Linked DNA regions of Labrys monachus. The protein of the gene in region 1 interacts with the protein of each later gene in a pairwise test. Links are inferred from orthologs where the notes say so. Each region holds a gene or a part of one and is shown on either strand. Other genes may lie near its edges.

Region 1 (8,489 bases):
CGGCGGCTTGCCGGTCTGCCAGAACACGTCGATGGGCATGCCGCCGCGCGGATACCAATAACCGCCGATGCGCAGCCAGTGCGGATCGAGCAGGTCTACCAGCCGCCGGCCGACCGCGACCGTGCAGTCCTCGTGGAACGCACCGTGGTTGCGGAAGCTGGCGAGGTAGAGCTTGAGGGATTTGGACTCCACCAGCCAGTCCCTCGGGGCATAGTCGATGACGAGGTGGGCGAAGTCGGGCTGGCCGGTCACCGGGCAGAGCGAGGTGAATTCCGGGCAGGTGAAGCGCGTGAGATAGAGCGTGTCCGCCTGCGGGTTGGGCACCCTGTCGAGGCGGGCTTCCCTGGGCGAAGAGGGGATGGCGGCGGCGCTGCCCAGCTGCAGCGTGGAAGGGTCGAAAGACGTCATGGGTCCTCGCTCGCATGGTGGGGACCCGGCACGCGGCCGGATCCCGCCATGCGTCAAAAGGCCGTCGCGAAAGCTTCGCGTATGGCAGGCTAGAGTCGAGGCGAGCCATTCCGCCATTTCCGGGGCGGATGCAAGCTTTGCGTTCTGCAGCGGCCATGGACTGGCCGATATGACGGGATATACGAAACGGGAGGCGCTGGAATCCGGCGCTTTCAACCCGGGAGCGCTCCGATCGATGGCGTTCCCATGACATTGTTTTACTCTTCCGCCTCTTCCTCTCATCCGCTATGAGCCGGACCGACGTCACAACCGAACAGGAGCAGCCCCATGACCGCCATCAGCGACATCATCGCGCGCGAAATTCTCGACAGCCGCGGCAATCCGACGGTCGAGGTCGATGTCCTGCTGGAAGACGGATCGATGGGGCGCGCGGCGGTTCCCTCGGGCGCCTCGACGGGCGCCCATGAAGCGGTCGAACTGCGCGACGGCGACGAGCGCTATGGCGGCAAGGGCGTCCAGCTGGCCGTCGATGCCGTCAATGGCGAAATCTACGACGCGCTGGGCGGGCTCGACGCCGAGGACCAGATCCAGATCGACCAGACGATGATCGATCTGGACGGCACCGCCAACAAGGCGCGTCTCGGCGCCAATGCCATTCTCGGCGTTTCCCTGGCGGTGGCGAAGGCCGCGGCGCAGTCTTCCGGCCTGCCGCTCTGGCGCTATGTCGGCGGCGCTTCGGCTCGCGTCCTGCCGGTCCCGATGATGAACATCGTCAATGGCGGCGTCCATGCCGACAATCCCATCGACTTCCAGGAGTTCATGGTGATGCCGGTGGGCGCCGAGAGCTTCGCCGAAGGCCTGCGCATGGGCGCCGAAATCTTCCACACGCTGAAGAAGGCGTTGAAGAAGGCGGGCCACAACACCAATGTCGGCGACGAGGGCGGCTTTGCCCCGAACCTGCCTTCTGCCAAGGCGGCGCTGGACTTCGTCATGACGGCGATCGAGGAGGCCGGCTACGAGCCGGGCGGCGACGTCATGCTCGCGCTCGACTGCGCGGCCACCGAATTCTTCAAGGGCGGCGTCTATGACTACACCGGCGAAGGCGTGAAGCGCGACATCGCGGCCCAGGCCGACTATCTGGCTTCGCTCGCCGCCGACTACCCGATCGTATCGATCGAGGACGGCCTTTCCGAGGATGATTTCGAGGGCTGGAAGCTCCTGACCGACAAGATCGGCAGCAAGGTGCAGCTTGTCGGCGACGACCTGTTCGTCACCAACACCGAGCGCCTCTCCATGGGCATCAAGCAGGGCCTCGGCAATGCGATCCTCGTCAAGGTCAACCAGATCGGTACCCTTACCGAGACGCTCGCCGCCGTGGAGATGGCGCACAAGGCGGGCTATCGCGCGGTGATGTCGCATCGCTCCGGCGAGACCGAGGATTCGACCATCGCCGATCTCGCCGTCGCCACCAATTGCGGACAGATCAAGACCGGCTCCCTGGCCCGCTCCGACCGTACCGCGAAGTACAATCAGCTCCTGCGCATCGAGGAAGCCCTGGGAACGCAGGCGCTGTATGGCGGCCGCGCCGCCTTGAAGGCGCTCGCCTGACGCTTTCCGCACCGCCTCCCGACGGAGCGGTCGGCACTTTACTTCGATGCCGGAAAGCAACCTTGCCTTCCGGCATTTCTTTTTGCATGGCGATCCTGTGATAGGCGAATGGCTCGCCACGCCCGGGGCGCTGGATGCTGCAGTGCAGCATAAAGTCTCAACACAAAATCAACCACCTCGCGCCATCATGGCGGCATGGTCATCCGCACACGCCTTCGTGCCTTCCTCAACCAGCTCGCCCTCTTCGTCGGGACGGCGGCGGCAATCGCCTATTTCTCGTTCCAGGCCTTCAACGGGGACCACGGCATCCAGGCCCAGCGCCAATTTGACCAGCAGAAGCAGAAATTGAGCGACGAGCTGGCGTCGCTGAAGGACCAGCATGCCGCGCTCGAGCGCCGGGTGAATCTCCTCCGCGCCGACACGATCGACCCCGACATGCTGGAAGAAAAATCCCGCGAGCTTCTCGGCTTCGTCCATCCAAATGACGTAATTGTGTTTCTGCCGAAATAGGCTTGGCTTTCCGCTTGTTGCGCTGCCGCCGAGGCGAAACGACGTTTACTTTCAGCCGCCGCTCCCGACCCGGATTTTGCAACGAATTCATGTCACGAAATTAATTCGATTTCAGTTGATCCTTCAATTAATTGAATTCCGGTTGATTACCAATTCTGTTGCGCATTCAACATGTTGCACTGCAGCATGGCGCCTGCCCCTCGCTTTTTGGTATTGGATGCGCTAGCTGTCTGTCAGCTAAGCCATCAATATTTTCGGAGGGTCCATGGCCGCTACAGCCACCAAGGCCGTCGCCAGCGCCAGCAAAGCGTCCAAGCCTGCCCGCACGGCCGGCAGGGGCGCCGCGGCGTCGCCGGCGTTCGACAAGGCGCAGGAGCTCGAGGCCTATCGCGAGATGCTGCTGATCCGGCGCTTCGAGGAGAAGGCGGGCCAGATGTACGGCATGGGGCTGATCGGCGGCTTCTGTCACCTGTATATCGGGCAGGAAGCCGTGGTCGTCGGCATGCAGAAGGCCGTGCGTGAGGGCGACAAGATCATCACGGGCTATCGTGACCATGGCCACATGCTGGCGACGGGCATGGCTTCCCGCGGCGTGATGGCCGAGCTGACCGGCCGGCGCGGGGGCTATTCCCACGGCAAGGGCGGCTCCATGCACATGTTCTCGGTCGAGAAGGGCTTCTATGGCGGCCACGGCATCGTCGGCGCGCAGGTCTCCCTCGGCACCGGCCTCGCCTTCGCCGGCGCCTACCGGCAGGACGGCTCGGTGAGCCTGACCTATTTCGGCGACGGCGCGGCCAACCAGGGCCAGGTCTATGAGAGCTTCAACATGGCGGCGCTGTGGAAGCTGCCGGTGGTCTACGTCATCGAGAACAACAAATATGCGATGGGCACCTCGGTGAACCGCGCCTCGGCGCAGACCGATTTTTCCCGCCGCGGCCTGTCCTTCAACATTCCCGGCGAGCAGGTGGACGGCATGGATGTGCGCGCCGTCCATGCCGCGGGCCTCAAGGCGATCGAGCATGCCCGGTCCGGCAAGGGTCCCTATATCCTGGAGATGCTGACCTACCGCTATCGCGGCCATTCGATGTCCGACCCGGCCAAATACCGGACGAAGGACGAGGTCCAGAAGATGCGGACCGAGCATGACCCGATCGAGCAGAGCCGGGCCCGGCTGCTGAACGAGCACGGCCTCGCGGAGGAGGAGTTGAAGAAGATCGATTCCGACATCCGGGAGATCATCAACGATGCCGCCGATTTCGCCACCCATGATCCGGAGCCGGATCCCTCGGAACTGTGGACCGACATCCTGAAGTGACGATGTCGTCGGCCGCCTTGCACGGTTCGTCCGCTCCCGCGTTAATCCATCCCAGAATTCGAGGCACCTATGCCTGACGTATTGATGCCGGCCCTTTCCCCGACGATGGAGCAGGGCAAACTGTCCAAATGGATCAAGAAGGAAGGTGACACCATCAAATCGGGTGACGTCATCGCCGAAATCGAGACCGACAAGGCGACGATGGAGGTCGAAGCGGTCGACGAGGGCGTGCTGTCACAGATCCTCATCCCCGAAGGCACGGACAATGTCGCGGTCAACACCAAGATCGCGTTCATCAAGGGCGAGGGCGAAAGCGAGCCGGCGCCGGCTGCTCAAGCTCCCGCCACTGAGGCTCCCGCGGCCCAGGCGCCTGCTCCCGCAGCCGCCGCTCCGGCCGTGACGCCCGCCGTCGCCGCCCCCGCCGTGGCCAGGGACGTCCCGCCCGCCGCCGAGGCGCATGACGCTTCGGGAGAGATTCCGGCCGGCACCGAATTCGTCACCATGACGGTGCGCGAGGCGTTGCGCGATGCGATGGCCGAGGAAATGCGCCGCGACGACAAGGTCTTCGTCATGGGCGAGGAGGTCGCCGAATATCAGGGCGCCTACAAGATCACGCAGGGCCTCCTGCAGGAATTCGGTGCCCGCCGCGTCGTCGATACGCCGATCACCGAGCATGGCTTCGCCGGTCTCGGCATCGGTGCCGCGATGGCCGGGCTGCGTCCGATCGTCGAGTTCATGACCTTCAACTTCGCCATGCAGGCGATGGACCAGATCATCAATTCGGCCGCCAAGACGCTCTATATGTCCGGCGGGCAGATGGGATGCCCGATCGTGTTCCGCGGCCCCAACGGCGCGGCGGCCCGCGTCGCCGCCCAGCACAGCCAGGACTACAGCGCCTGGTATTCGCATATTCCGGGCCTGACCGTGATCGCGCCCTATTCGGCGGCCGACGCCAAGGGCCTGCTGAAATCGGCGATCCGCAACCCGAACCCGGTCGTCTTCCTCGAAAACGAGATCCTGTACGGCCACAGCAATCCCGTTCCGAAGCTCGACGACTTCACCCTACCGATCGGCAAGGCCAAGGTGGTCAAGCCGGGCCGCCACGTCACGCTGGTCGCCTGGTCGATCGGCATGACCTATGTGCTCAAGGCCGCCGAATTGCTGGCCGCCGAGGGGATCGAGGCCGAGATCATCGACCTGCGTACCCTGCGTCCGCTCGATTCGGCGACCGTGGTCGCCTCGGTGAAGAAGACCGGCCGCTGCGTCGTCGTCGAGGAGGGCTGGCAACAGTCCGGTGTCGCGGCCGAAGTCGCCGCCCGCATCCACGAGCAGGCCTTCGACTATCTCGACGCGCCGGTTGCCCGGGTTTCGGGCAAGGACGTGCCGATGCCGTATGCGGCCAATCTGGAAAAGCTGGCTTTGCCGAACGCGGCCGAAGTCGTCGAGGCGGCCAAGGCCGTCCTCTATCGCTGAGGAGCGCACCATGCCTGCGAACGTCCTGATGCCCGCCCTTTCGCCGACGATGGAGAAGGGCAACCTCACCAAATGGCTGAAGAAGGAAGGCGACGCCGTCAAGTCCGGCGACGTCCTCGCCGAGATCGAGACGGACAAGGCGACGATGGAAGTCGAGGCGATCGACGAGGGCGTGCTCGCCAGGATCGTGGTGCCCGAAGGAACGACGGACGTTCCCGTCAACGAGCTGATCGCGGTGATCGCCTCGGAGGGCGAGGACGCTAAGGCCGTGGCCGCCGGGGCCGGCGCAGCGCCGGCGAAGGAGGCTCCTAAGCCTTCCGAAGCTCCCAAGCCTTCCGAAGAGGTCAAGCCTGTGGAAGCTTCGAGGCCGGCAGCGGCGCCCGCCGCCGCGCCGCCCGCCGCCGCGCCGCCCGCGGTGGCCTCCGCACCGGCGCGGAGCGACTCGCGCGTCTTCGCCTCGCCGCTGGCCAGGCGTCTCGCCAAGGAGGCGGGCCTCGATCTTTCCGCCGTGGCCGGCTCCGGGCCGCATGGCCGGATCGTCGAGCGCGATATCCAGGCGGCTGTCGCCGGCGGCGGTGCCAGGCCGGCGGCCGCTGCGCCTGCACCGGCCGCGCCCGCCAAGGCGGCGGCGCCCGTGCCCGCCGCGGCCTCGGACGAGGCCGTCAGGAAACTGTTCGCGCCCGGCTCCTACGAGGAGGTTCCCCATGACGGCATGCGCAAGACGATCGCGCGCCGCCTCGTGGAGGCCAAGTCCACCATTCCGCATTTCTACCTGACGGTGGACGTCGATATCGACGCCCTTCTCGCCTTGCGCGAGCAGATCAACCATGGCGCGCCGCTGACGAAGGACGGCAAGCCGTCCTTCAAGATCTCCGTCAACGACATGGTGATCAAGGCCTATGCGCTGGCGCTGCGCGCCGTGCCGGACGCCAACGTCTCCTGGACCGAGGGCGCCATGCTCAAGCATCGCCAGGCCGATGTCGGCGTTGCCGTCTCCATTCCCGGCGGCCTGATCACGCCGATCATCCGCGATGCCGGCAACAAGACGTTGTCCGCCATCTCCGGCGAGATGAAGGATCTCGCGGCCCGTGCCAAGAGCCGCAAGCTCAAGCCGGAGGAATATCAGGGCGGCACCGGCGCGGTCTCCAATCTCGGCATGTTCGGCATCAAGGCGTTCTCCGCCGTCATCAACCCGCCGCATGCGACGATCCTCGCGGTCGGCGCCGGCATCCAGCAGCCGGTGGTGCGCGGCGGCGAGATCAAGATCGCCACGCTGATGTCGCTGACGCTCTCCACCGACCACCGCGCCGTCGACGGCGCCCTCGGCGCCGAACTGATGCAGGCGATCCGGGGCTACATCGAAAAGCCGCTGGGCATGCTGGTGTGAGGTATGGCGATGGATGCCTTTGGCGCCATCAACGAGACGCAACGCTTGGATCTCCCCTCCCTCTTGCAGGGAGGGGTAAGGGGTGGGAGGCGTGACAGCTGATGCCGCCCGCGGGAAAATGGGCACGCACGCCTTCACATGTCGGCGCAACATTTCGCGCCAAGGCGCTGGCTGTCGACCAGCGCCGGAACATGACGGATCCTGAGCGCAGGCTCTGGCGATCCCTGAGAAAGGACCTACCTGAAGACGGTAGTCATTTTCGGCGTCAGGTGGCGATCGGTCCCTATGTCGCAGATTTTGTCCATCTGGGCGCGCGTCTCATTGTCGAAGTCGACGGCAACCAGCACGGTTTCGAAAGACAAGCGAGGCACGACGAGAAACGCGATGCATATCTGGCCAATGCCGGCTTCGAGGTGCTTCGCTTCTCGAACCATGACGTCATGAGGGCGACCCGGTCTGTCGTCGACACGATCTTCGCCGCACTTCACCCGTCGCCCCCCACCCCTTACCCCTCCCCGCGAGGGGGAGGGGAGGCCCGAGCGTCGCGCTCCTCTAGCCAACAGCCGAGCCTTTCTGGAGACGTTTCATGACTTCCTACGACGTGATCATCATCGGCTCGGGACCCGGCGGCTATGTCACGGCCATCCGGGCGGCGCAGCTCGGGCTGAAGACGGCGATCGTCGAGCGCGAGCATCTCGGCGGCATCTGCCTCAACTGGGGCTGCATTCCCACCAAGGCGCTGCTGCGCTCGGCCGAGATCCTTCACTATGCCGAGCATGCGGGGGATTACGGCCTCGTGCTCGACGGTACGATCAGGCCGGACACGGCGGCGGTGGTCAAGCGCTCGCGCGGCGTTGCCAACCAGCTCAACACCGGCGTTGGCTTCCTCCTCAAGAAGAACAAGGTCGATGTGATCTGGGGCGTGGCGACGGTGACCAAGCCCGGCGAGATCAACGTCATCCCGTCGACCCGGTCGGTACAGGGGCCGCCGGTCGCCGCGCCGAAGGGCGCGCAGGCGCCCGGCATCTACCAGGCCAAGCACATCATCGTCGCCACCGGCGCGCGTCCGCGCGTGCTGCCTGGCCTCGAACCCGACGGCAAGCTGATCTGGACCTATTTCGACGCCATGGTGCCGGCGGTCATGCCCAAGAAGCTCCTCGTGGTCGGCTCGGGCGCCATCGGCATCGAATTCGCCTCCTTCTACCGCACCATGGGCGCCGAGGTGACGGTGGTGGAGGTGCTGCCGCAGATCCTCCCCGTCGAGGACGAGGAGATCGCCGCCCACGCCCGCAAGCGCTTCGAGAAGGCGGGCATCAGGATCCTGTCGAGCGCCAAGGTCGTCAAGGTCGACAAGGGCGAGAACTCGCTCAAGGCGACGGTCGAGACCGCCGACGGCAAGACGCAGGTGATCGAGGCGGACAGGCTGATCTCGGCGGTCGGCGTGGTCGGCAACATCGAGAATCTCGGGCTCGAGAAGCTCGGCGTGAAGACCGATCGCGGCTGCGTCGTCATCGACGGCTACGGCAAGACGAACGTCGCGGGCATCTACGCCATCGGCGATGTCGCCGGGCCGCCGATGCTGGCCCACAAGGCCGAGCATGAAGGCGTGGTCTGCATCGAGGCGATCGCCGGGCAGCACCCCCATCCGCTCGAAAAGGACAAGATCCCCGGCTGCACCTATTGCACGCCGCAGATCGCCAGCGTCGGCCTGACAGAGAAGAAGGCCAGGGAGGCCGGTTACACCGTCAAGGTCGGCCGCTTCCCCTTCATCGGCAACGGCAAGGCGAT
Region 2 (16,748 bases), 170 kb from region 1 along the record:
TCCAGGCCTATATCGCCCATAAATTCTCCGGCCAGGACCTCGAGCCGGGCCTGAAGGAAGGCGCCTTCTACGATCCCGTCAATTTCACCTTCCCGGCCGGCGTCCACATCTGCGAGGTCGAGATCGACCCGGAGACCGGCATCACCACCGTCGACCGGTGGACGGCGGTGGATGATTTCGGCGAGATCATCAATCCGATGATCGTCGAGGGCCAGGTCCATGGCGGCATCGGCCAGGGTGTCGGCCAGGCGCTGATGGAAGGGGCGTTCTACAATGGCGAAGGCCAGTTGCTGACGGCGTCCTTCATGGATTACTGCATGCCGCGCGCCGACAACCTGCCGTCCTTCAATGTCGGCATGACCAAGACGACCTGCCCGTCCAACCCGCTGGGCATCAAGGGCTGCGGCGAGGCCGGCGCGATCGCCGCCCCGCCGGCCGTCATGAATGCGATCACCGACGCGATCGGGATCGAGGATATCGCGATGCCTGCGACCCCGCAGGTCGTCTGGGACGCCGCCCGCCGCGCCGGCCGCCTGCGCAAGGCCGCGCAATGATCGAGGCGGGCATGCCTCTTGCATGCCCGTTTTTCAGTTTCGGCAGGAGCTCGCCCGAGCGCCTGCCTTCATCGGGAGATGAATGAACCATGTACCCCTTCACCTATCAGCGCCCCACCTCCATCCAGGACGCGGTCGCCGCCTTCGCCGCGGCCGAGGACGCCAAGCTGATCGCCGGCGGCCACACGCTGCTGCCGACCATGAAGCTGCGCCTCGCCAGCCCGGCCACGCTGATCGACCTCAACAAGGTCGAGGGCCTGTCCGGCATCGAGATCCAGGGCGACGACGTCGTGATCGGCGCCATGACGCGCCATGCCGACGTCGCGACCAGCGCGGCGGTGGGCGAGGCCATTCCGGCCCTGGCGGCGCTGGCCGGCCTGATCGGCGACCCGGCGGTGCGCTCGCGCGGCACCATCGGCGGCTCGATCGCCAACAACGACCCGGCCGCCGATTACCCGGCCGCGGCCCTGGCGCTCGGCGCCAGCATCATCACGGACCGGCGGACGATCGCGGCGGATGATTTCTTCACCGGGATGTTCGACACCGCCCTCGAAGAGGGCGAGATCGTCACCAAGGTCTCCTTCCCCATCCCGGGCCGGGCGGCTTATGAGAAATTCCGCAATCCGGCGTCGCGCTACGCGCTGGTCGGCGTCTTCGTCGCCGAAAAGGACGGTGCCGTACGCGTGGCAATCACCGGTGCCGGCTCGAACGGCGCGTTCCGCCACGCAGCGGCCGAGGAAGCGCTGTCGGGCCGCTTCGACGCCGCGGCTCTCGACGGCGTCACCGTGTCGGCCGACGAACTCAACGGCGATATCCATGCCAGCGCGGAATATCGTGCCCATCTGATCGGTGTGCTGACCCGCAGGGCCGTCGCCGCGGCACAGTGATCCCCACGTCGCGAAGGCGGCGGACATAGGCTCCCATGCGCCGGCCCCCCCTCCGAGGCCGGCGCGCGTCCGTGATGTCCGCCGCTTCCCTGCCGATACCCCGGCCCTGCCCCGCGCCGGCAGGCGGCGCCGTTCTTCCCGGCCAAGCCCCCCAGCCTACAGCGGGGCGGCTGCAAGCGCAGCACTCCGTTCCCCCCACGCCGAATCGCCCCCGTCCCGCCGGCGCACGCGCCCTGCCCCATTCGAGGGCCCTGCCGCGGCGTGACGGCGCCGACGCGCCGATCAGCCCGGTCCATGCGGCGACAGGACACAGTTCCGACCCGTCCGGCGCCGGTGCGGCGTGGTCGGGCTCCTTCGCAGCGCGGTTTCGCGCCTGGATCGCGCGATAAGGTTTTGCTACGCCCCGGCCAGACTTATCCTATAGTGGGCCGTGCACTCAGGAGATCATTTTGCCTTCTCTCCCCACCTCGATCGACGAGACCGCTTCGCTCCTCGCCAAGGCCGATTATGTCGCCGGACGCGATCTTTCCACCGTCCTGTTCCTGGCGCTGCGCATGGGTCGGCCGCTTTTCCTCGAAGGCGAGGCCGGGGTCGGCAAGACCGAGATCGCCAAGGTGCTGTCCGCCACGCTCGGCCGGCCGCTGATCCGCCTGCAATGCTATGAGGGGCTCGACATCGCATCCGCCGTCTATGAGTGGAACACCATGGCGCAGATGGTCGAGATCCGCTTGGCCGAGGCGACCGGGGACATCGATCGGGCAAGCCTCGGTTCGGACCTGTTCTCGGAGCGCTTTCTCATCGCCCGGCCGATCCTGGAGGCCGTGCGTCCACAGGTGGGCGGCGCCCCCATCCTGCTGATCGACGAGCTCGACCGCACGGACGAAGCCTTCGAGGCCTATCTGCTCGAAGTGCTTTCCGACTTCCAGGTCACCATACCCGAGTTCGGTACCATCAAGGCGGGCGAACCGCCCATCGTCATCATCACCTCGAACCGTACCCGCGAGATCCACGACGCCCTGAAGCGGCGCTGCCTCTATCATTGGGTCGATTATCCGAGCGCCGGCAACGAACTCGAAATCCTGCGCCGCAAGGTGCCGCATGTGCCGGAGAAGCTGTCGCGCGAGATCGTCGCCTTCGTCCAGGCCCTGCGCGGCGAGGACCTGTTCAAGGCGCCCGGCGTCGCCGAGACGCTGGACTGGGCGACCGCGCTCACCGAGCTCGACGCCGTCGCGCTCGATCCTGCCCTCGTCTCCGACACGCTCGGCGTGCTCCTCAAATACCAGGACGATATCGCGCGGCTGTCGGGCAGCGAGGCCAAGCGGATCATCGACAACGTCAGGGCGGGCGTCGATGCCGCCACCTGACGACCTCCAGCCGGGACGGCTCGCCGACAATATCGCCTATTTCGCCCGATGCCTGCGCGAGGTCGGCATGCCGATCGGCCCCGCCTCGGTGCTCGATGCCATCCGGGCCGTCGAGGCAGCGGGGCTGGGCGCCAGGGAGGATTTCTACTGGACGCTGCATTGCGTCTTCGTCACCCGGCACGAGCAATCGCTGCTGTTCCGCCAGGCCTTCGACCTGTTCTGGCGCAAGCGTGCCTTGACGGAGAAGCTGATCGCCATGATGTCGCCGGTGGCGGCGTCGCTGAAGGAGAAGGACAAGCCGAAGGCCGGTTCGCAACGCGTCAACGACGCCTTCTACAAGGAGCCTCCGCGCCAGCGGGAGGAGGAGCGGCTGGTCGAATTCGACGCCAAGCTGACGATGTCCGAACGCGAGGTCCTCAAGGACAAGGACTTCGCGCAGATGACGTCAGCCGAAATCGCCGCCGCCCAGCGCGAAATGGCGCGGCTGCGCTTGCCTTTCGACCAGGTGCGCACCCGCCGCCTCGTCGCCGGCGGCGACACCGTCATCGATCTGAGGCGCACCTTGCGGGCCAGCATGCGCAGCGGCGGCAACCTCATCGACATCGCCTGCCGCCGCCCGGGCCAAAAGCACCCGCCCATCGTCGCCCTGTGCGACATTTCGGGTTCGATGGCGGATTATTCACGGCTTTTCCTGCATTTCCTCCATGCGATCTCCGAGAAGGGCCGCCGGGTCCACGCCTTCGTGTTCGCGACGCGGCTGACCGACATCACCCGCGCCCTGCGCGCCCGCGATCCCGACGAGGCGCTGGAGCGCGCCGCCAGGGACGTGAAGGACTGGGACGGCGGCACGCGCATCTCCCATTGCCTCGAACGCTTCAACAAGGATTGGTCCCGGCGCGTGCTCGGCCAGGGCGCCCTGGTGCTGCTGATCACCGATGGGCTCGAACGGCAGGTCGACACCGTGCTCGCCCGCGAGCTCGACCGGCTGCACCGCTCCTGCCGGCGGCTGATCTGGCTCAATCCGCTCCTGCGCTTCGACGCGTTCGAGGCGCGGGCCGCCGGCATCAAGGCGATGCTGCCCCATGTTGACGAATTCAGGACGATCCACAATCTCAGGAGCATGGGCGATCTGGTGAAGGCACTGGATCGCAGCGCCGATGCCGCGGCCGATCCGCGGGCATGGCTCAGAAAGGCTGGATAGACATGATTCCCGCATCCCCCGACTCTCCCGGCGGATCCCTCGCATCCGACCAGGAAATCCTCCAGCGCGCCCAGGACTGGCGCGAGCAGGGCAAGGGCGTCGCGCTCGCCACCGTGGTCGAGACATGGGGCTCGGCCCCCCGCCCGACGGGCTCCAACCTAGTGATCGACGAGGACGGCAATTTCCTCGGCTCGGTCTCCGGCGGCTGCGTCGAAGGCGCGGTGGTGACCGAAGCGCTCGACGTCATCAGCGATGGCAAGCCGAAAATGCTCGAATTCGGCGTGGCCGACGAGACCGCGTGGCGGGTCGGCCTGTCCTGCGGCGGCACTATCCGCGTCTATGTCGAGAAACTGGACTGAACCATGAAACTCGCCACCCTTCAGGCGCTCAACCGCGCACGGCAGGACCGCCGGGCCGTGGCCCTGGTGACCGATCTCGACAGCGGCGAGGAACGGCTCGTCGCCGAATCCGCCATCGCCAGCGATCCGCTCGGCGCGCTCCTCGCCGTCCAGATGCGGCAGGGCAAGTCCGCCCGCGTCGAGCAGGACGGCCGGTCCTATTTCGTGACGGTGCATGTGCCGCCGGTGAAGCTGGTGATGACCGGCGCCGTGCATATCAGCCAGGCCCTCGTCCCCCTCGCCCGGCTCCTGGGCTATGATCCGGTCGTCGTCGATCCCCGCACCGCCTTCGCTTCGCCCGAGCGGTTTCCGGATGTGCGCCTCGTGGCCGACTGGCCGGACGTCGCCCTGCCCCCGCTCGGCATCGACCGCTACACCGCCTTCGTCGCCCTGACCCACGACCCCAAGATCGACGATCCCGCGCTCGCGCACGCCCTGGCGCGCGACTGCTTCTATATCGGCGCCCTCGGCTCGCGGAAGACCCATGCCCGGCGCCTGGAGCGCCTGCGCGCCGAAGGCATTTCCGACCAGGCGCTCGCCCGGATCCGCGCTCCGATCGGCCTCGACATCGGCGCCATCAGTCCGGCCGAGATCGCCGTCGCGATCATCGCCGAGATCACTTCCGCGCTCAGGCTCGAAAGCGGCGAGAAGAAGCCGCGGCTTCCGGCCTGAGGTCACACTCTTTCTTCCGAAGATCCTCCCGCAAGACTTCTCCCATTCGCAAGACTTCTCTCATTCGATTGTCACAACGATGTTCTTTGGCGACGTTCCCATCGAGGAAGCCCTGGAAGGCGTGGCGGTGCATTCCATCCGCAAGGGGGCGCTCGTCCTGAAGAAGGGCACGCGCGTCCGGGCGGCCGAAATCGCCGCCCTCCGCCGCGAGGGCATTGCGCGCATCGTGATCGCGCGCCTCGATCCGACCGATGTCGGAGAGGATGCCGCAGCCGAACGCGTCGCCCAGGCGCTCAGCGGCGACGAGGTCCGCGTCGAGGACGCCTTCACCGGACGGGCCAACCTGTTCGCCCGGCGGGCCGGCGTCCTCGTTCTCGACCGCGCGGTCATCGACGCCCTCAACGCCGTCGATGAGAGCATCACCTTCGCGACCTTGCCGGCCTTCAGCGCGGTGAAGGCGGGCGAGATGATCGGCACGGTCAAGATCATTCCCTTTGCGGTCGACGAGACGGTGCTGGCGCGTGCGCTCGCCCTCCTCGCCCGGCCGGTGATCCGCGTGGCGCCGTTCCGGCCGCTTCGCGTCGCCGCCATTTCGACCGTTCTTCCCGGTCTCAAGGACAGCGTCATCGCCCGCACGCTGCAGGTCCTGAGGGATCGCCTGGCGCCGGCCGGGGCCAGCCTGATTCTCGACGAGCGCGTGCCGCACGAGGCCTCGGCCCTGAGCGCCGCCCTGACGCGGGCCGAGGCCGCCGGTGCCGATCTCGGCATCATCTTCGGCGCCTCCGCCATCGCCGACCGGCGGGACGTCATCCCCGCAGCGATCGAGGCGGCGGGCGGGCAGGTCCGGCATTTCGGCATGCCGGTCGATCCGGGCAACCTCCTCCTGCTCGGACAGCGAGGCGCCATGTCGGTTCTCGGCGCGCCGGGATGCGCCCGTTCGCCCAAGGAGAACGGCTTCGACTGGATCCTCCAGCGCCTGCTGGCGGGCGTGCCGGTCACACGCGCCGACATCATCGGCCTGGGCGTGGGCGGGCTGCTGATGGAGATCGTGTCCCGTCCCCAGCCGCGCACGAATGCGCAGATCGAGGCCGAGACGCGTCCCACCGTCGCGGCGGTCGTCCTCGCGGCCGGCCGTTCCACCCGCATGGGCGGGCCGAACAAGCTGCTGGCGGACTATCGCGGCAAGCCCCTCGTTCGCCACGCCGTGGAGGCCGCGCTCGCCTCGAAGGCCTCCGGCGTCACCGTGGTGACCGGTCACCAGGCGGAGGACGTCCGCGCCGCCCTCGCCGGCCTCGCGGTCGCCTTCGTGCACAATCCGGATTTCGCCGAGGGGCTCTCCACCTCGGTTCGCGCCGGCGTCGGAGCCCTGCCGCCGCACTGCGACGCGGCGCTGATCTCGCTGGCCGACATGCCCCTCGTCGACGCCGCGCTGATCGACCGCCTGATCGACGCCTTCGAGCCGGCCAAGGGGGCGCTCGTGGTGCTGCCCATGGTCGATGGCCGGCGCGGCAACCCCGTGATCTGGGCACGGCGCTTCTTCGGCGATCTCGCCGGCCTGCAAGGCGACGCCGGCGCGCGGCAGATCCTTGCCGCCAATGCCGACGCCGTCGTCGAGCTGCCCGTCGAGACGCAGGGCGCATCGATCGACATCGACACCCCGGAAGCCCTGGAAACATTGCGCGGCCAAGCAAAGCCGATCTGACGATAATCTATATTTCTACGGGCAATCTCTGCTTGTGGTTTGAACCATTCCACGTTGGATTTCGACTTCGATTGCTGGATGCCGAATTTTTGATCGGGAATAGAGAGATTCGTCAAAAGTTGGAGAGCCATTCCGGCCCGTTCCCCGCCGGCGCGCCACGGCCGAGGCCGAAATCGGTGGCGATCAGGCTGGTTTGACGCGTTTTCCGCCATTTAATGCCCAGAAATTGCCCTTCTGCCCAAAAAATTCGTGAATTCCACAATCTTGCCGCCATGATCGCGCCAGTCGATTGTCAGGTTCCATTCCCCTTGCTATGAACAGGATACGTCGATTGACTGCCTGTCTCTTAGGCACAAGCTCCGCCGGATTCTTGCGGAGACCGTGTCGGAGAAAGAACAAAGGCGGCGACGGCAAAGGGGAAGTTCATAGACGATGGTAGAATTCGTCCAGCAGCTCATCAACGGGCTGACGATCGGGTCGCTATATGGCCTCGTAGCCATTGGCTACACCATGGTTTTCGGCATTATCGGCATGGTGAATTTCGCTCATGGCGATCTTTTCATGCTCTCCGCCTTCATCGCACTGATTGTCTTTGTCGCGGTCACGACGTGGCTGGGCATTGCATCGGTCGCGCTGGCGCTCCTGCTCATGCTGGTCATCGGCATGGTCCTGACCTCGCTGTGGAACTGGGCGATCGAGCGCATCGCCTATCGGCCGCTGCGGGGCTCCTTCCGTCTGGCGCCGCTGATCTCGGCCATCGGCATGTCGATCGCTCTTTCCAACTTCGTGCAGGTCGCGCAAGGCACAGAAGGCAAGGCCTTCAAGGACCCGATGCCCGGCACGATCACGCTACTGAGCGAAAACGGCATCGATGCGACGGTATCGTACAAGCAGCTGATGATCCTGGTGGTCACCATCGTCCTGCTCGTCGGCTTCTGGTACCTGGTCACCAAGACGCCGCTCGGACGGGCGCAACGGGCTTGTGAACAGGATCGCAAGATGGCGGCTCTCCTCGGCGTCGATGTCGACCGCACGATTTCGCTGACCTTCGTGATGGGCGCGGCCCTCGCGGCGGTCGCCGGCGTCATGTACCTGATCTTCTACGGCAACATCAATTTCCACGACGGCTTCGTGCCCGGCGTGAAGGCCTTCACCGCCGCGGTCCTCGGAGGCATCGGTTCCCTCACCGGCGCGGTGATCGGCGGCATCCTCATCGGCTTGATCGAGACGTTCTGGGCAGGCGCCTTCGGGTCCGACTACAAGGACGTGGCAGCCTTCTCGATCCTCGCGATCACCCTGATCTTCCTTCCGCAGGGCCTGCTCGGTCGGCCAGAAGTGGAAAAGGTGTAGGCACATGGCGAGCAGCAATAAGACGGGCACGTCGCTGACGGGCGCCATCGCCGATATTCTGTTGTGGGGCGTGATCGCCATCGGCCTGTTCGGCCCGATCATCGGCTTCCAGACCATTTCCGACAACACGACCCAGAGCACGATCCTCCAGTCGCGCTGGACGGCCTTGGCCGGCATGGTGGTGGCCGTCATGGTCATCCGCGCGCTGATCATGCTCTACCAGGCCGGCAAGGGCCGGGAGAGCGGACATTCGAGGCTCGCCGCCGTCGGCGGCGTGCTCGCCCGCTGGGGCACCTCGCGCGTGCCGCTCTTCCTCGGCCTCGGTTTCGCGATCGTGTTTCCGATCCTGACGATCCTCGGCCTCGGCCCGAACGCGTCGATGAAGTGGATCAGCAATTACGGCATCATCATCCTGATCTACATCATGCTGGGATGGGGCCTCAACATCGTGGTCGGCCTCGCCGGCCTGCTCGATCTGGGCTATGTCGCGTTCTACGCGGTGGGCGCCTACACCTATGCGATCCTGTCGACGCGTTTCGGGCTATCCTTCTGGATCCTCCTGCCTCTCGGCGGCATCCTCGCCGCGTTCTGGGGCATCATCCTCGGATTTCCGGTGCTGCGCCTGCGCGGTGACTATCTGGCCATCGTCACGCTGGCCTTCGGCGAGATCATCCGCATCGTGCTGATCAACTGGGAGCCGGTGACCGGCGGCCCGGCCGGCATCAACGACATCCCCCAGCCCAGCATCCCCGGCATCCCCTTCGACGCGTCGCCGCACGGCTTCGCGGCGACGTTCGGCCTGCCGAATACGCGCTTCCTGTCGGGCTTCGTCTATCCGAACGTCGCGCTCTATTATGTCGTCCTGGTCCTCGTGCTGATCACCGCCGTGGTGTCCTCGCGCCTGCGCCGGCTGCCGGTCGGGCGCGCCTGGGAAGCCCTGCGCGAGGACGAGATCGCCTGCCGCTCCCTCGGCGTCGACACCACCAAGACCAAGCTCGCCGCCTTCGCCACCGGCGCGATGTTCGGCGGCCTCGCCGGGGTGTGCTTCGCGGCCCGCCAAACCTCCGTCAGCCCGGAAAGCTTCGTGTTCATGGAGTCGGTGATGGTTCTGTCCATCGTCGTGCTCGGCGGCAGCGGCAGCCTTCTCGGTGTGGTCATCGCCGCGATCGCCATGCAGGGCGGCCTCGAGCTCCTGCGCGAGCTCACCTTCCTCAAGCATATATTCGGTCAGGATTTCGATCCCGACCAATACCGCTACCTCATCTTCGGCCTCGCCATGGTGCTGATGATGCTGTGGCGACCGCGCGGCCTGATCTCGAGCCGCAGCCCGACAGCCTTCCTCAGGGAACGCCGCGCCGTCTCGGGTGACCTCGTGAAGGAGGGCCACGGATGAACCATCGCTGGATCGACGATCCCATCCTGAAGATCGAAAACGTCACGATGCGCTTCGGCGGCCTGACGGCCGTCAGGAATCTCACCTTCGAGGCCGGCAAGGGCGACATCACGGCGCTCATCGGGCCGAACGGGGCGGGCAAGACCACGGTCTTCAATTGCATCACCGGCTTCTACAAGCCCAGCGAAGGCCGCATCGCCTTGCGGCACGGCTCGGCGGCGGCTTGGGACCAGATGGAGGCGCTGACGGCGAGCGCGCGCCAGAGCTCCTCCGCCGGGGACAACAAGCTGTTCCTGCTGGAGCGGATGCCGAATTTCGAAGTCAACCAGAAGGCCCGGATGGCGCGGACGTTCCAGAACATCCGCCTGTTTTCGGGCATGACGGTCCTGGAGAACCTGCTGGTGGCCCAGCACAACGTGCTGATGCGCCAGTCGGGCTATTCGATCTTCGGCCTTCTCGGCCTGCCCTCTTATGCGCGTGCCGAGAAAGCGGCGATGGAGAAGGCGAAATACTGGCTGGAGAAGACGAAATTGACGCCACGTGCCGACGACCCTGCCGGCGACCTGCCCTATGGCGACCAGCGGCGCCTCGAGATCGCGCGAGCGATGTGCACGGATCCGGTGGTGCTCTGCCTCGACGAGCCGGCGGCGGGCCTCAATCCGCGTGAAAGCCTCGAGCTCAACCTGCTGCTGCGTTCGATCCGCGACGAGCACGACACGTCCCTTCTCCTCATCGAACACGACATGTCCGTGGTGATGGAAATCTCGGATCACGTGGTGGTGCTCGACTATGGCGTGAAGATCGCCGACGGCACGCCGGACGAGGTCCGCAACGACCCCAAGGTGATCGCCGCCTATCTCGGTGTCGATGACGACGAGGTCGAGCAGGCCGAAGCGGAGGTGGGCCTATGAGTTCTCCCCTCCTCGCCGTCCGCGGCGTCAACACGTTCTACGGCAAGATCCAGGCGCTCAGGGGCGTCGATGTCGAGATCAACCAGGGCGAGATCGTCACGATCATCGGCGCCAACGGTGCCGGCAAATCGACCCTGATGATGACGGTATTCGGCTCGCCCCGCGCCCGTGAGGGACAGGTCTGGTTCGACGGCAAGGACATCACCAGGCTGCCGATCCACGACATCGCACGGCTGAGGATCGCGCAATCGCCGGAAGGCCGCCGCATCTTCCCGCGCATGACGGTCTATGAAAACCTCCAGATGGGCGCGTCCATCGACGGCTACGCCCATTTCGCCGAGGACCTGGAGAAGATGTTCACGCTCTTTCCCCGATTGAAGGAAAGAGCGGCGCAGCGCGGCGGGACACTTTCGGGCGGTGAGCAGCAGATGCTCGCCATCGCCCGGGCCCTGATGAGCCGGCCGAGGCTCCTCATGCTGGACGAGCCCTCGCTGGGTCTCGCCCCGCTGATCGTCAAGCAGATCTTCGGCGCCATTCATGACCTCAACGCCCAGCAGGGCCTGACGGTCTTCCTCGTCGAGCAGAATGCCTTCCATGCCCTGAAGCTGGCCCATCGCGGCTATGTCATGGTCAATGGGGTCATCACCATGTCGGGGACGGGCAGGGAATTGCTCGCCCGCCCGGAGGTCCGAGCAGCCTATCTGGAAGGAGGACACTGACGATGCAAGGCATCATCTACGAAGATACCGTCTTCCACTTCCTCCTCATCACCCTGATCATGGGGGGGGCCGCCGCCTGGATGTCGGGCAGGGCCTGTGCCTTGACCTGGCGGCCCCGTACGGTCCTGGTAGCCTATCTGCTCATCCTCGCCGCGGCCGTGCGATACATCCACTTCGCCCCCTTCGGCGGGACGCTGATATCGCTTCACTATTATCTCGTCGATCTCTGCATCATCCTGGTCATCGGCTTTCTGGGCTATCGCCATACGCGGGCCCGCCAGATGACGACGCGTTATGCCTGGCGATTCGAGTCCACGGGTCCCCTGAGCTGGAAATCGAGAGGCTGAGGGGTATTCGTATTTGAGATTTCGCGGCCGGGAGAGCCGTCGAAAGCGGGTGACAATCACGGCAAACTGAGCAGAATGTCCTCAGGCGGCGTGATTGTTTCAGCCGATACCGGCTTCTTACGGAAGCCGTTCATCCACAGGGAGAACCACATGAAGAAAATCTTGTTGACGAGCGTGGCGCTGGCTGCCGGCCTTGCGTTCGCCGGCACCGCCAGCGCCCAGATCAAGATGGGTGTTGCCGGTCCCATGACCGGCCCCAACGCCACCTTCGGCGCGCAGCTCTTCAACGGCACCAAGCAGGCCGTCGAGGACATCAACGCCGCGGGCGGCATTCTCGGCCAGAAGATCGAGCTCGAAGTCGGCGACGACGTGTCCGATCCGAAGCAGGGCGTCGACGTCGCCAACAAGTTCGTCGGCGACAGCGTCACCATGGTCGTCGGGCACTTCAACTCCGGCGTGACCATTCCCGCCTCGAACGTCTACGACAAGGCCGGCATCCTGTTCATCACGCCCTCGGCGACGAACGTCGCCGTCACCGGCCGTGGCCTGTGGAATGCGTTCCGTACCTGCGGCACGGACGACCAGCAGGGCCGGGTGTGGGCCGATTACGTGCTCGCCCATTTCAAGGGCAAGAAGGTCGCCATCCTTCATGACAAGACCCCCTATGGCAAGGGCCTGGCCGACTTCGCCAAGGCGGACCTCAACGCCGACGGCGTGAAGGAAGTCGTCTATGAAGGCATCACGACGGGTGAGAAGGACTATTCGGCCGTCGTCACCAAGATCAAGTCGGCCGGCGCCGATGTGCTCCTCTGGGGCGGCCTGCAGACCGAAGGCGGCCTCATCGTCAAGCAGATGCGTGAGCAAGGCCTGAAGACGGTCATGCTCTCGGGCGACGGCATCACCACCGCCGAATTCGCCACCATCGGCGGCGATGCCGTCATCGGCACCCTGATGTCCTACGGTCCGGATCCGAAGAAGAACCCGGCTGCCGCCGAGGTCATCAAGGAATTCAAGACCTACAATCCGGAAGCCTACACGCTCTATGCCTACGCGGCCGTGCAGATCTTCAAGCAGGCCGCCGAAGCAGCCAAGTCCGTCGACACCCAGAAGATGGCTGACGTGATGCATTCCGGCATGGCGTTCCACACCGTGCTCGGCGACATCTCCTACGACAAGAAGGGTGACCGCACGAGCCTCGACTACGTGATGTACACGTGGAAGAAGGGCCCCGACGGCCAGATCTCCTACTTCCAGAACGAGACCAACTGAGCGAGCCTCTCGCTCCGGCGCCTCGAACAAGCAGCACTCACGCCCCGGTTCGCCGGGGCGTTTCTTTTGTGTCAGCCCAGCCTCGTCAGCACCGGAAAGGTGCTCTGCAGCCAGATCGAGACATCGGCCATGCCGCCGGTGAGGAAGGCCAGGCCGGCCACCACGAGAAGGCCGCCCATCACTTTCTCGACCGTGCCGACATGCGTGCGGAAGCGGCGCAGGAAGCGCATGAACGGGTTCATCGCAAGGGCGGCGACGACGAAGGGCAGGCCGAGGCCCGCGGTATAGATACCCAGGAGAAAGGCGCCGTAGCCGACGCTCGCCTCCCGCCCGGCGACGGCCAGCACGGTCGCCAGCACCGGCCCGATGCAGGGCGTCCAGCCGAAGGCGAAGGCAAGGCCCATCACATAGGCGCCCCAGGGCCCCGGCGTGGCGCGGCTGTGGAAGCGGGCGTGGCGATACAGCATCGCGATGCGAAAGACGCCGAGGAAATGCAGGCCCATCGCAATGATGATGACGCCGGCGACCAGGGCGAAGGGATCGACCGACACCGCCCAGCTCATCGGCAGGACACCGGCATCCGCCGCATGCATGAGCCAGCCGGCAAGCACGCGCCGGGCCGAGACCAGCAGCGAGCCCACCAGTGACGCGCTGGCCCCCAGCGAAATGAAGATGGTGGCGAGACCCGCCATGAAGAACACCGCGCAGATCACCACCCGCCGCCGCACGACGCGGTCGACCGTCTCGCCGGTGATCTCGTCGATGGTGGCCCCGGCGAGATAGGTGAGATAAGGCGGCACCAGGGGAAGCACGCAGGGCGACAGGAACGAAGCGAGGCCCGCGAGGAACACTGCGGGCAGGGTTATGTCGGCCATCGATGCATCCGTGCGTGCGTGAACGATCGGGCGCCCCGCTCGGCCGAGCCGGGCGTACCGCTTTCTGCTCTACAGCGCCATGCGCCGCCGCCCAAGTCCGTTTGCACCGCGATCATGCGGTCGTGATCGGCGGCGATGTCGCAGCGGGTGTTGACAAGGCGGGCGGGAGGCTCAGGGTGGAGCCCCTCGTAATCTGCCGGAGGCCCCCTTTGCAGAACCTCATCACCGATGTCGAGGGCATCGCCGTGGGCAACGCCCGGGACCTCGCCCTGGGATCGGGGACGACCGCGATCCTCTTCGACGAGCCCACCATCGCCGCCGTGGATGTGCGGGGCGGAGCGCCCGGCACGCGCGAGACCGATCTCCTCGGGCTCGAAAGGACGGTGGAGCGTGTCGACGCCATCGTCCTCTCCGGCGGATCGGCCTTCGGCCTGGAGGCGGCGGGCGGCGTCATGGCCTTCCTGGCGCAGCATGGACGCGGCTTCCGCGTCGGCGACGCCTGCGTGCCGATCGTGCCGGGGGCGATCCTGTTCGACCTGCTCAATGGCGGCGACAAGGCATGGGGCCTGCATTCGCCCTATCGCGACCTCGGACTCGAAGCCGCGGGCCGGGCCGGCCCGGCGTTCCTGCTCGGCACCGAAGGCGCCGGCACAGGCGCGACGACGGCCTCGCTCAAGGGCGGCCTCGGCTCTGCCTCGGCGCGCATCGGCCCCTTCACCGTCGGCGCGCTGGTGGCGGTGAACGCCCTCGGCAGCGTCACCATCGGCGACGGGCCGCATTTCTGGTCTGCTCCCTATGAGAGGGATGCCGAATATGGCGGCCTCGGCCTGCCGCATCCCTGGCCGGCGGACGCGCTGGCGCTGCGCTACAAGGGGGTGCGGCCGGAGAATACCACGATCGCCGTCGTCGCCACCGATGCCCGCCTCTCCAAGGCGCAGGCCAGGCATTTCGCCGTCATGGCGCAGGATGGCCTTTCGCGTGCCATCCACCCGGTGCATACGCCACTCGACGGCGACACGGTGTTCGCGGCGGCGACCGGCAAGGTCGGCATTGCCGATCCCGTGGCGGACCTGATCGGGCTCGGCACGACGGCGGCCCATGTGCTCGCCCGCGCCTGCGCCCGCGGCATCTATGAGGCGTCGTCCCTGCCCTACGCACCGGCCTTGCCCGCGTGGCGCGAACGGTTCGGCCATTTGCAAAGCGCGTAAGGCTCTGGCACGACACGGGCGAACCGATACGTCATCTCGTCATCCATCCCCGGCAGGAGCCCTCATGCCCCGTCCCATCGTCATCGCCCCGTCCATCCTTTCCGCGGATTTCGCCAGCCTCGGCGCCGAAATAAAGGCCATCGAGGATGCTGGCGCGGACTGGGTGCATTTCGACGTGATGGACGGGCATTTCGTGCCGAACCTCACCATCGGGGCCGGCGTCGCCGCCGCGATCCGGCCGCATGTGCGCACCAAGCTCGACGTTCACCTGATGATCTCGCCGGTCGATGCCTATCTGGAGGACTTCGCCGAGGCGGGCGCCGACGGCATCACCGTCCACGCCGAGGCGGGACCCCATCTGCACCGCTCGCTGCAGATCATTCGCGGCCTCGGCAAGCGGGCCGGCGTCGCGCTCAATCCCGGCACGCCCGCCGATGCCATCGACTATGTGCTCGACCTCGTCGACCTCGTGCTGGTGATGACCGTCAATCCCGGATTCGGCGGACAGGCCTTCATCCCGGCGATGCTGTCCAAGATCTCCGCCGTGCGCTCCAAGATCGGCGACCGGCCCGTCGATATCGAGGTGGACGGCGGCATCGCGCCCTCGACGGCGCCGCTGGTCGCCGCTGCCGGCGCCAATGCGCTCGTAGCGGGCTCCGCGGTGTTCAAGGGCGGTCCCGCCGCCTATGCCGCCAATATCGCCGCCATCCGCGAGGCCGCAACCGGCCGCTGAGGGGGACGGACAGAACCGCGTGCCGGTCGGAAGCCGGCACGCCATCCCGCATAAATCTCGCGAAGACGGGTACACTTTCGCCGCGATCGTGCCTACAAGGACGCTGAATTCAGAGGTCCTTCGATGATTACTCGCTACAGCCGCCCCCAAATGGTCTCGATCTGGGCGGAGCAGACCCGCTTCCGCATCTGGTTCGAGATCGAGGCCCATGCCACCGATGCCCTCGCCGAGCTCGGCGTGGTGCCCAGGGAAGCCGCCGCCACCATCTGGGCCAAGGCCAAGGACGCGGTGTTCGACGTCGCGCGGATCGACGAGATCGAGCGCGAGGTGAAGCACGACGTCATCGCCTTCCTGACCCATCTCGGCGAGATCGTCGGCCCGGACGCACGCTTCCTGCACCAGGGCATGACCTCGTCGGACGTGCTGGACACCTGCTTCGCCGTGCAATTGTCGCGCGCCACCGACCTGCTCATCGCCGATGTCGACGCGCTCCTGGCGGCGCTGAAGAAGCGGGCGTTCGAGCATAAATACACGCCCACCATCGGCCGCAGCCACGGCATCCATGCCGAGCCGGTGACGTTCGGGCTCAAGCTGGCGCAGGCCTATGCCGAATTCGCGCGCAACCGCGAACGCCTCATCGCCGCCCGCCGGGAAATCGCCACCTGCGCGATCTCCGGCGCCGTCGGCACCTTCGCCAATATCGATCCGCGCGTCGAGGAACATGTCGCGGCCAAGATGGGCCTCGCGGTCGAGCCGGTCTCGACCCAGGTCATCCCGCGCGACCGCCATGCGATGTTCTTCACCACGCTCGGCGTGGTCGCTTCCTCGATCGAACGCCTCGCCATCGAGATCCGCCATCTGCAGCGCACCGAAGTGCTCGAGGCCGAGGAGTTCTTCTCCGAGGGCCAGAAGGGCTCCTCCGCCATGCCACACAAGCGCAACCCGGTCCTGACCGAGAATCTCACCGGCCTCGCCCGCATGGTCCGCTCCTACGCCATGCCCGCCATGGAGAATGTGGCGCTGTGGCACGAGCGCGACATTTCCCATTCCTCGGTCGAGCGCATGATCGGCCCCGATGCCACCGTCACGCTCGATTTCGCCCTGGCGCGGCTCGCCGGCGTCATCGACAAATTGCTGATCTATCCCGACAACATGCGCCGCAATC

What was found.
Region 2: the proteins of eno (region 1) and rpe interact in binary tests that used the Escherichia coli proteins (3 or more experiments, as listed by UniProt). The link is inferred for Labrys monachus from one-to-one orthologs.

Annotation. Positions count from the first base shown.
Region 1 is NZ_JAUSVK010000001.1:3,982,308-3,990,796, reverse strand. Bases 40-2,875 are described here. They hold eno (phosphopyruvate hydratase), read left to right. Parts: upstream 40-735; coding sequence 736-2,016; downstream 2,017-2,875. Other genes in these bases: pdhA (pyruvate dehydrogenase (acetyl-transferring) E1 component subunit alpha), read left to right, coding at 2,792-2,875; J3R73_RS18185 (FtsB family cell division protein), read left to right, coding at 2,212-2,526; queF (preQ(1) synthase), read right to left, coding at 40-408. In the rest of the region: more of queF, read right to left, coding at 1-39; more of pdhA, read left to right, coding at 2,876-3,841; J3R73_RS18175 (pyruvate dehydrogenase complex E1 component subunit beta), read left to right, coding at 3,911-5,314; J3R73_RS18170 (pyruvate dehydrogenase complex dihydrolipoamide acetyltransferase), read left to right, coding at 5,325-6,701; J3R73_RS18165 (endonuclease domain-containing protein), read left to right, coding at 6,803-7,291; lpdA (dihydrolipoyl dehydrogenase), read left to right, coding at 7,288-8,489. UniProt on the Escherichia coli protein: Catalyzes the reversible conversion of 2-phosphoglycerate (2-PG) into phosphoenolpyruvate (PEP). It is essential for the degradation of carbohydrates via glycolysis.
Region 2 is NZ_JAUSVK010000001.1:4,147,971-4,164,718, forward strand. The notes cover bases 13,925-16,748. They hold rpe (ribulose-phosphate 3-epimerase), read left to right. Parts: upstream 13,925-14,914; coding sequence 14,915-15,583; downstream 15,584-16,748. Other genes in these bases: J3R73_RS18995 (P1 family peptidase), read left to right, coding at 13,925-14,850; purB (adenylosuccinate lyase), read left to right, coding at 15,707-16,748. Also shown: J3R73_RS18920 (xanthine dehydrogenase family protein molybdopterin-binding subunit), read left to right, coding at 1-554; J3R73_RS18925 (FAD binding domain-containing protein), read left to right, coding at 644-1,441; J3R73_RS18930 (AAA family ATPase), read left to right, coding at 1,891-2,805; J3R73_RS18935 (vWA domain-containing protein), read left to right, coding at 2,792-4,006; J3R73_RS18940 (XdhC family protein), read left to right, coding at 4,009-4,365; J3R73_RS18945 (XdhC family protein), read left to right, coding at 4,369-5,076; J3R73_RS18950 (NTP transferase domain-containing protein), read left to right, coding at 5,156-6,778; J3R73_RS18955 (hypothetical protein), read right to left, coding at 6,891-7,052; J3R73_RS18960 (branched-chain amino acid ABC transporter permease), read left to right, coding at 7,211-8,128; high-affinity branched-chain amino acid ABC transporter permease LivM, read left to right, coding at 8,133-9,521; J3R73_RS18970 (ABC transporter ATP-binding protein), read left to right, coding at 9,518-10,432; J3R73_RS18975 (ABC transporter ATP-binding protein), read left to right, coding at 10,429-11,151; J3R73_RS18980 (DUF6867 family protein), read left to right, coding at 11,154-11,498; J3R73_RS18985 (branched-chain amino acid ABC transporter substrate-binding protein), read left to right, coding at 11,649-12,767; J3R73_RS18990 (cytochrome c biogenesis CcdA family protein), read right to left, coding at 12,839-13,642; more of J3R73_RS18995, read left to right, coding at 13,852-13,924. UniProt on the Escherichia coli protein: Catalyzes the reversible epimerization of D-ribulose 5-phosphate to D-xylulose 5-phosphate.